DNA from 2 places in the Variovorax rhizosphaerae genome. Region 1 is predicted to be linked to the other one. Evidence: riboswitches for the same ligand, from Rfam matches in the RefSeq annotation. Region 1 holds a riboswitch; the other holds the start of a gene.
The links. Region 1 has a riboswitch for glycine ahead of WKW82_RS10675 (D-amino acid dehydrogenase). Riboswitches for the same ligand answer to the same signal wherever they lie in the genome.
Positions count from the first base shown of each region.

Region 2: it holds a riboswitch for glycine, as region 1 does, so the genes downstream of both, gcvT (glycine cleavage system aminomethyltransferase GcvT) here and WKW82_RS10675 (D-amino acid dehydrogenase) in region 1, are expected to answer to the same signal.

Region 1 is NZ_JBBKZT010000004.1:316,846-321,264, reverse strand. It holds gene WKW82_RS10690 (acyl-CoA dehydrogenase C-terminal domain-containing protein) at 1-779, opposite strand, end outside; gene WKW82_RS10685 (TetR/AcrR family transcriptional regulator) at 824-1,501, opposite strand; gene WKW82_RS10680 (hypothetical protein) at 1,667-1,870, shown strand; glycine riboswitch at 1,873-1,973, shown strand; glycine riboswitch at 1,977-2,085, shown strand; gene WKW82_RS10675 (D-amino acid dehydrogenase) at 2,113-3,384, shown strand; gene WKW82_RS10670 (fumarylacetoacetate hydrolase family protein) at 3,543-4,394, opposite strand.
Region 2 is NZ_JBBKZT010000005.1:154,958-159,376, forward strand. It holds gene gcvP (aminomethyl-transferring glycine dehydrogenase) at 1-483, opposite strand, end outside; gene gcvH (glycine cleavage system protein GcvH) at 587-961, opposite strand; gene gcvT (glycine cleavage system aminomethyltransferase GcvT) at 1,001-2,176, opposite strand; glycine riboswitch at 2,222-2,324, opposite strand; glycine riboswitch at 2,345-2,430, opposite strand; gene WKW82_RS12215 (TRAP transporter large permease) at 2,455-3,747, opposite strand; gene WKW82_RS12220 (TRAP transporter small permease) at 3,758-4,270, opposite strand; gene WKW82_RS12225 (TRAP transporter substrate-binding protein) at 4,352-4,419, opposite strand, start outside.

The sequences.
Region 1 (4,419 bases):
ATCTTGTGTTCGAGGCCGGCACAGAAGATCGGGTTGCGATCGCCCAGCGAACCGTCGGCCTTGACGTTGAACTTCGGCACCGCGAACAGGCTGATGCCCTTGCTGCCCTTGGGCGCGTCCGGCAGGCGCGCGAGCACCAGGTGGATGATGTTCTCGGCCATGTCGTGTTCGCCGGCCGAGATGAAGATCTTGTTGCCGGTGATCTTGTAGGTGCCGTCGGCTTGGGGCTCTGCCTTGGTGCGCAGCATGCCCAGGTCGGTGCCGCAATGCGGCTCGGTCAGGCACATGGTGCCGGTCCATTCGCCGCTGGTGAGCTTGGGCAGGTAGGTCTTCTTCTGGTCGTCCGTGCCGTGGGCTTGGAGTGCTTCGTACGCGCCGTGCGAGAGGCCGGGGTACATGGTCCAGGCCTGGTTCGCGCTGTTGAGCATCTCGTACAAGCACTGGTTCAGCACGTAGGGCAGGCCTTGGCCGCCGAACTCGGGGCTGCACGACAGCGCCGGCCAGCCGCCTTCGACGAACTGCGCATACGCCTCCTTGAAGCCCTTGGGCGCTGTGACTTCGTGCGTGGACTTGTCGAGCGTGCAACCCTCTTCGTCGCCGGAGATGTTCAGCGGGAAGGTCACTTCGGCAGCGAACTTGCCGGCTTCCTCGATGACCGCGTTGATCGTGTCGACGTCGGTATCGGCATGCTTGGGGATGGCCTTGAATTCGTCGGCGACATGGAAGACTTCATGCAGCACGAATTGCATGTCACGCAGCGGCGGGGTGTAGGAAGGCATGTGCGAAAGCTCCTGAGCAGGTTTATTGGTAAAGGAAAAGGGAATCAGCCTTGGCGCGTGGGCGACGGCTGCGTGAGGGAGAGCCGCGGTGCTGATGGGGTCGCAAAGCGGTTGATGATGTTTTCGAAGCCCTTGCGCGCTCGCTCGATGGAACCGGGTGTGTGCAGGAAGCGCGCTTCATAGTGCGACGCGAGGATCAGTCCATGGATCTCGAAGGCGATCTGGCGCTCGTCGATGTCGGGGCGGAAGTGGCCTTCGGCCGTGGCCTGTTGCACGGCACGGAACATGGCCGCCTGCCAGATGCTGACCGACTCGACCAGCGCATCGCGCACGGGCCCTGGGCGGTCGTCGAATTCGGTAGCGCCGCTGATGTAGATGCAGCCCGAATCGATCTCGACCGAGGTGCGCTTCATCCAGTTGTCGAACATGGCGCACAGCCGCGGCAGGCCGCGCGGTGCCGGCATGGCGGCGTAGAACACCTCCTGCTCGAAGCGGGCGTGGTACTCGCGGACGACCGAGATCTGCAGTTCCTCGCGCGAGCCGAAGTGGGCGAAGACGCCCGACTTGCTCATCTGCGTGAGTTCGGCCACGGCGCCGATCGACAGGCCTTCGAGACCGATCTGGGCGGCAAGGTTGAGCGCCGCATCGACGATGGCGGCCTTGGTCTGCTGGCCCTTCTGGGCGGTTCGCGAGGCTTTCGCGGACACGGCGGTGGCGGACATGGATTGTTGAATTCAATAAAACGAACGGTCGTGCTATTTTGCAGCCAAACCAATCAAGACAGAAGCGCAAAGCCCCCGTCATTTGGTGGACTATTGCGCGGGTCGGCAGGTTTCGACGACACCCCCGCGACCCGGCGGTGCGTTGCTGAAGCTGCCTCGCCCGCGATGCCCAACGTGCCGTCGTCGCGCCTGCGGCAGAAGTGCAATGACTACCGGCGTCACGCGCCGGGCCTCGGTCCGGTCGATTTCGCGAAGGCCCTGCAGTCCGGTGATGCCGGGTTCGCCCATGTGGTGCTGCAAGGCCACATCCGTGTCGAAACGTCAGGGCTTGCAACGTTTCCCTTTGGAGATCCGGACCGGCCACCCTAGAATTCGCGGCTGCAGGAGAGCGAGCGGCCAGGCCGCTCCACCGAAGGCGCAAACTCCCATGAACGCTCAGGTCGACCCCTCACCGGGTCATGTACTGCACCCATCGATATCGCCGTCTGGAGAGCCATCGGGCACACGCCCGATGCACCGAAGGAGCAACACCCCCGCGGGCGCGGCGGTCGAAACTCTCAGGTAACAAGGACAGGGGGAGCGGCTTTTGAAATCATTTCAAAGGACCTCCCATGCGCGTGATCGTGTTGGGCGCCGGCTTGCTCGGCGTCACCTCGGCCTATTACCTCCAGAAACTCGGCCATGAAGTCACCGTGGTCGACCGCCAGGCCACACCGGCGGCAGAGACCAGCTTTGCCAACGGCGGCCAGATCTCCGTCAGCCATGCCGAACCCTGGGCCAACCCGAGCGCACCGATCAAGGTGCTGCAATGGCTGGGCAAGGAAGACGCACCGCTCTTGTTCCGCATCCGCGCCGACATGCGCCAATGGATGTGGGGCCTGCAGTTCCTGCGTGAATGCACGCCGGCACGGACGAAGCACAACATCGAGCAGATCGTGCGCCTGGGCACCTACAGCCGCAGCATGCTGCAGGCGCTGCGCAGCGAAACCGGCCTTGGCTACGACCAGCGCACCCAAGGCATCCTGCACTTCTACACGACGCAGAAGGAGTTCGACGGCGCCTTGAAGCCGGCCGAGCAGATGCGCGCGCTGGGTTGCGAGCGCCTCGTCATCTCTGCCGACGAAGCGGTGAAGCTCGAACCGGCGCTGGCCCACATCCGGCCGCAACTGGCCGGCGCCACCTACACCGCCGAAGACGAATCAGGCGATGCGAACCGCTTCGCGCGTGAGCTGGTCAAGCTCTGCGAAGCGTCCGGCGTGAAATTCCTGATGAGCCACACGGTGACCGCGATCCGCGAGGCCGGCGGCAGAGTCGAGCACGTGGAGGCCACCGACATCGAAGGCCGCTTCCAGCGCCTGCAGGCCGATGCATACGTGATGGCGATGGGCTCGCTGAGCCCGATCTATGCCAAGCCGCTGGGCATTGAATTGCCGATCTACCCGGCCAAGGGCTACTCGGTCACGCTGCCTGTGAAGGACGCATCGAAGGCCTACCAGGTTTCGCTGACGGACGACGAATTCAAACTGGTGTTCTCGCGCTACACGTCAGAGGACGGCCGCGGCGACCGCATGCGGATCGCCGGCACCGCCGAACTCAACGGCTACGACCGCGACCTGAACCGCATCCGTTGCGAGGCGATCGTGCGACGCGTGGAGCAACTGTTTCCAGGTGCGGGCGACACGACCAAGGCCCAGTTCTGGACCGGCCTGCGCCCGGCCACGCCGAGCAACGTGCCGATGATCGGCAAGACCAAGCTGCCGAACTTCTTCCTCAACACAGGGCATGGAACGTTGGGCTGGACGCATGCCTGCGGTTCCGGCAAGTCGATCGCGCACATCGTGAGCGGCTTGGCGCCCGAGGTTGATTTCGCCTTTCAGCACTGAGCGCATTTGCAAGCAGGCGAATGCGGGCTTGACCGTACGCGACGGTCGCGAAGAAACGCAAAGGACGCGAAAGAACCCAGAAGAAGTTTTCTGGATTCCTTTCGCGTCCTTCGCGGAACCTTCGCGTCCTCTGCGTCAGGTTCCCGATTTCTACTCGTTCAAAGCTTGAACGGCACCACTTCCTGGCGCTGCTCACCCAGCCCATCGATGCCCAGCGTCATCACGTCGCCCTTCTTCAGGAACACGGGCGCGGGCTTGATGCCCATGCCGACGCCCGGCGGCGTGCCGGTGGTGATGATGTCGCCGGGTTCCAACGTGTTGAGTTGGCTCACATAGCTCACCAGCTTGGCGACGTTGAAGATCATGGTCTTCGTGTTGCCGGTCTGCATGCGCTGGCCATTGACGTCGAGCCACATGCCGAGCTTTTGCGGGTTCGGCACTTCATCGCGCGTGACCAGCCACGGGCCGATCGGGCCGAAGGTATCGAAGCCCTTGCCCTTGTCCCAGGTCAGGCCGTGCTCAAGCTGCCATTCGCGCTCGCTCACGTCGTTGATCAGCACATAGCCCGCGACGAAATCGAGCGCTTCCTTCTGCGACACCCAGCGTGCGCGCTTGCCGATGACCACGCCCAGTTCGACTTCCCAGTCGCTCTTGACCGACCCCTTGGGCAGCATCACCGGATCGTTCGGACCCTGGATGCAGCTCACGGCCTTGGTGAACACCACCGGCTCCCCTGGAATCGGCATGCCGGACTCGGCCGCGTGGTCGGCGTAGTTCAGGCCGATGGCGATGAACTTGCTGGTGTTCGCCACCGGGCAACCCAGGCGCGGCTTGCCACGGACCAGCGGCAACTTGTCGGTCTTGATCTTGCGGATCTTGGCGAGCACCTTGTCGTCGAGCTGGGCGCCGCCCAGGTCCGGGACCACGGCGCTGAGGTCACGCAACTGGCCGTTGTCGTCGATCAGGCCGGGCTTTTCCTTGCCGGGTTTGCCGTAGCGCACGAGTTTCATGTCGAAAGTCCTTTCAGAGAGGGAT
Region 2 (4,419 bases), on a different contig from region 1:
CATGGCCTCGGCGGCGGCGGTGGCTTCGTCGAGCATCGAGGCATTGGCGATGGCCATGCCCGTGAGGTCGCAGACCATGGTCTGGAAGTTGAGCAGCGCCTCCATGCGGCCCTGCGAGATCTCGGCCTGGTAGGGCGTGTAGGCGGTGTACCAAGCCGGGTTCTCCAGGATGTTGCGCAGGATCACGCCGGGCGTGTGCGTGCCGTAGTAACCCTGCCCGATGAAGTTGCGCGCCACCTTGTTCTTGCTGGCGATGGCCTTCAGCTCGGCCAGCGCGGCGGCCTCGGTGATGGCGGGCGGCAAGTCCATCGGATGCGAGCGGCGGATGGCCGGCGGCACGATGCCGTCGATCAGTTCCGCGCGCGTGGCATGCCCGATGACGGGCAGCATGCGCGCCTCGTCGGCGGGCTCGATGCCGATGTGGCGCGCGACGAATTCTTCGGCATTTTCGAGTTGGCGCAGGGAGGGCAGGGCGTTGGGCATGGCGTGTTCTGTCTAGGAGGAGGATGAATGCGGAAAGAGGTTGCGGAGGACGCGCGGGTCGCGTCCTTCACGTACGACCCGGTCCGCATTCAGCGGCGTTGGATCAAGCCTCGGCCGAAAACTTGTCGTAGGCCGTCGAATCCATCAGCGCATCCAGTTGCGCTGGGTCGCTGAGCTTGACCTTGAAGAACCAGCCGGCGGCCAGCGGGTCGGTGTTGGCCAGCGACGGGTCGGCGCGCAAAGCCTCGTTCACCTCGGTGACTTCGCCCGACACGGGCATGAACACATCAGCCGCGGCCTTGACGGACTCCACCACGCCGGCCACTTCGCCTTGCGCGTAGTCCTGGCCGACCTGCGGCAGGTCGACGAACACCACGTCGCCCAGCGCATCCTGCGCGTGCACGGTGATGCCGACGGTGACGGTGTCGGCGCCGGTGGATTGGACCCACTCGTGGTCCTTGGTGTACTTGACGGTCATGAATGCTCCTGGAAAAAAGTCTGACGAAAACTGGATGAATCAGCCGCGGAAATAACGGGTCGGCACGAAAGGCATGGTGGTCACTTCCATCGGCACGGGCTTGCCGCGCACGATGGCCTGGATGCGGGTACCCGGCTCGGAGAAGGCCGTGGCCACGTAGGCCATCGCGATCGGGCGGTCGGCCGTCGGGCCGAGCAGGCCGCTGGTCACCTTGCCGATGGGATGGCCTTCGAAGGACTGCAGTTCGCTGCCGTCGCGTACGGGCACGCGCTCCAGTGCGACGAGGCCGACGCGCTTGCGCGTGAGCGTCTTCTGGTCGACATGGCCGGCCAGGTCGCCGGCAACGGCCAACTGCGTCAGGATCTTGTCGGCGCCCGGGAAGCCGCCGGCGCGCGCACCGCCGGTGCGGCGCACCTTCTGCATCGCCCAGTTGAGCGAGGCTTCGACTGGTGTGGTGCTGGTGTCTATGTCGTTGCCGTAGAGGCAGAGGCCGGCTTCCAGGCGCAGCGAATTGCGGGCGCCGAGGCCGATGGGCTTCACCTCGGGTTGCGCCAGCAGCAGGCGGGCGAGGGCGTCGGCGTCGCTGGCGGCGACCGAGATCTCGAAGCCGTCTTCGCCGGTGTAGCCGCTGCGGGTCACGAAAGCCGGGATCGCGCCGATCTGCACCGCGCCGCCGGTCATGAACACGTAGCGCTCGACGCCGGGCGACAGGCGCGCCAATGTGCCCGCGGCCTGCGGGCCTTGCAACGCCAGCAACGCATGGTCGGGCAGCGGCTGGACCGAGCAGCGTCCGCCGATCCTGGCCGTGATGTGCGCGATGTCAGCCGCCTTGCAGGCCCCGTTCACGATCACGAAGATCGAGTCGTTGCCTTCGTTGAAGAACATCAGGTCGTCGAGGATGCCGCCGTTGTCATCCAGCAGCAGGCCGTAGCGCTGCTTGCCGGGCGCGAGGCCGATCACGTCGACCGGCATCAGCGTCTCGAAGGCGGCGGCGGCATCCGGGCCGACGAGCCGCAACTGGCCCATGTGCGAGATGTCGAACAGGCCCGCGGCTTCGCGCGTGTGCTTGTGCTCTGCCATCAGGCCGCTCGGGTATTGCACCGGCATCGAATAGCCGGCGAAGGGGACCATGCGACCGCCCAGTTCGACGTGCAGGTCGTGCAGCGGGGTCTTGAGCAGCGTGGTGTCGGAAGCAGTGTCGGGAGAGGAGGCCATGGGGCTTTCCAGTGGGGCAGTCGAGTTCCATGACGCAAGCCATGGGCCACCCCTGCTGTCCGCTTTACCTGAGAGATTCGCCCCACGATCGGGGTTTGCTCCTTCGGTGGGCCGCGTGCTTCCGCGACCTCTCTCCAGCAAGGAAACGCCCGTGTGACCGGGCGCCTTGTCAGTCCTTTTGCCTGAGCGTTCGGACCCATGCTTTTGGGGCCCTGCGCCTTCGGCGGCCCCGTCTGGCGGGGCGCTCTCCTGACCCCGCGAGTGTAGCGGTTCGCGGCCTATTTGAAGCCGAGCGCGTGCGGCATCCAGGTGCTCAGCGCGGGCACGAAAGTCAGCAGCACCAGCACCGCGCCGTGTGCCCACAGGAAGGGCACCAGTTCGCGCACCAGTTGCGACATCGGCACCTTGGAGACGTTGCAGGTCACGAACAGCAGGCCGCCCACCGGCGGGGTGATCATCCCCAGCGTCAGGTTGTAGATCACGATCATCGCGAAGTGCACCGGGTCCACGCCCAGCTTCATCGCCACCGGCGCGAGGATCGGCGCCAGCACCATCACGCCCGGCAGCGGCTCGATGAAGATGCCGAACAGCAGCAGGAACACGTTGACGATGATCAGGAACATCCACGGCGAGAGGTTCATGCTCACCAGCCACTCGGCCATCTGCTGCGGAATGCCCTCGATCGTCAGGATCCAGGCGAAAGAGGCCGACAGGCCGATGATGATCAGCACCGAGGCCGACAGCAGCGCCGAGCGTTCCAGGATGTTCGGCAGCGCCTTCCATTCCAGCGTGCGATAGACGAACTTGCCGCACACCAGCGCGTAGAACACGGCCACGACGGAGGCCTCGGTCGGCGTGAACCAGCCGGCGCGCATGCCGCCGAGGATCACCACCGGCAGCAGGATCGCCGGCAGCGCCTTCCAGGTGGTCAGCAGGATCTCGCGCAGCGGCGGCGTCTCGCCATCGCCCTTGTAGTTGCGCTTCTTCGAGACGTAGAAGTTGACGATGCACATCGCCACCGCGATCAGGATGCCCGGCAGGATGCCGGCCACGAACAGCGTGCCGACCGAGACGGATTCGTCCTGCAGCGCATAGATGATCATGATGATCGACGGCGGAATGATCGGCCCGACGATCGCGGTCGACGCGGTCAGCGCCGCGGCGTACGAGCGGTCGTAGCCGGCCTTGTCCATCATCTTGATCAGCATCGATCCGGGGCCCGCGGCATCGGCCAGCGCGGAGCCGGAGATCCCGGAGAAGAAGGTCAGCGACACCACGTTGGTGTAGCCCAGCCCGCCGCGCCGGTGCCCGACGAACTGCCCCGCGAAGCGCAGCAGCACCTCGGTCAGCGAGCCGCCGCTCATGAGTTCGGCGGCCAGGATGAAGAAGGGCACCGCCATCAGCGGAAAGCTGTCGATGCCGGTGAAGGTCTCCTTCAGCAGCACGAGCAGCGGATAGCTCTCGGCGAGGATCAGCGTGGCCGCGGTGGCCAGGCCGAGCGCGAAGGCCACGGGCACGCCGATCGCGAGAAAAATGCAGGCGGAAACGATGAGAACGATGCTGGCATCCATGTCGTTCTCCCTACAGCGACGCGCTGGCGTTGGCGTCGAAATGCTCGTCGGACGCGAACTCCCTGCGCAGCACATACGGCTTCACCACGAACAGGAAGTGCACGATCAGCAGCACGCCGCCGATCAGCATCGCGCTGTAGATGTAGGCGAACGGAATCTGCGTGACGGCCGTGAGCTGGAACATGGTGCGCTGCATGTAGAGCCAGCCGTACCAGACCATGAAGCCGAAGAAGGCGAACAGCAGCGCCGCGACGACCATGCGCACCGCGATCGCGCCCGCGCGCGGCAGCGCGTCCTGCAGGTTCTCGACCGCGATGTGGCCGCCGTAGCGCAGCACCGGCCCGGCGCCCAGGAAGGTGAGCCAGATCATCATGTGGCGCGACACCTCCTCGGCCCATTCCAGAGACTGGTTGGTAAGGTAGCGCAGCGCCACGTTGGTGAAGATGATGACCGACATCGCGGCCAGCAGGAGGATCAGGGCCCAGCGGTTGGCCGCGAGGAAGTAGCGCTCGAAAGCTTGCACGGGTGGAATCTCGTTGGGTCTTTGAAAAGCGAACCGCCCGGCACCTCGCGGGCCGGGCGGTGATCGGGGAGCCGCGGGGGCTTACTTGACGTCGGAGATCTTCTTGATGTTGTCGGCGCCGAATTCCTTGGCATAGCCGACATAGGCAG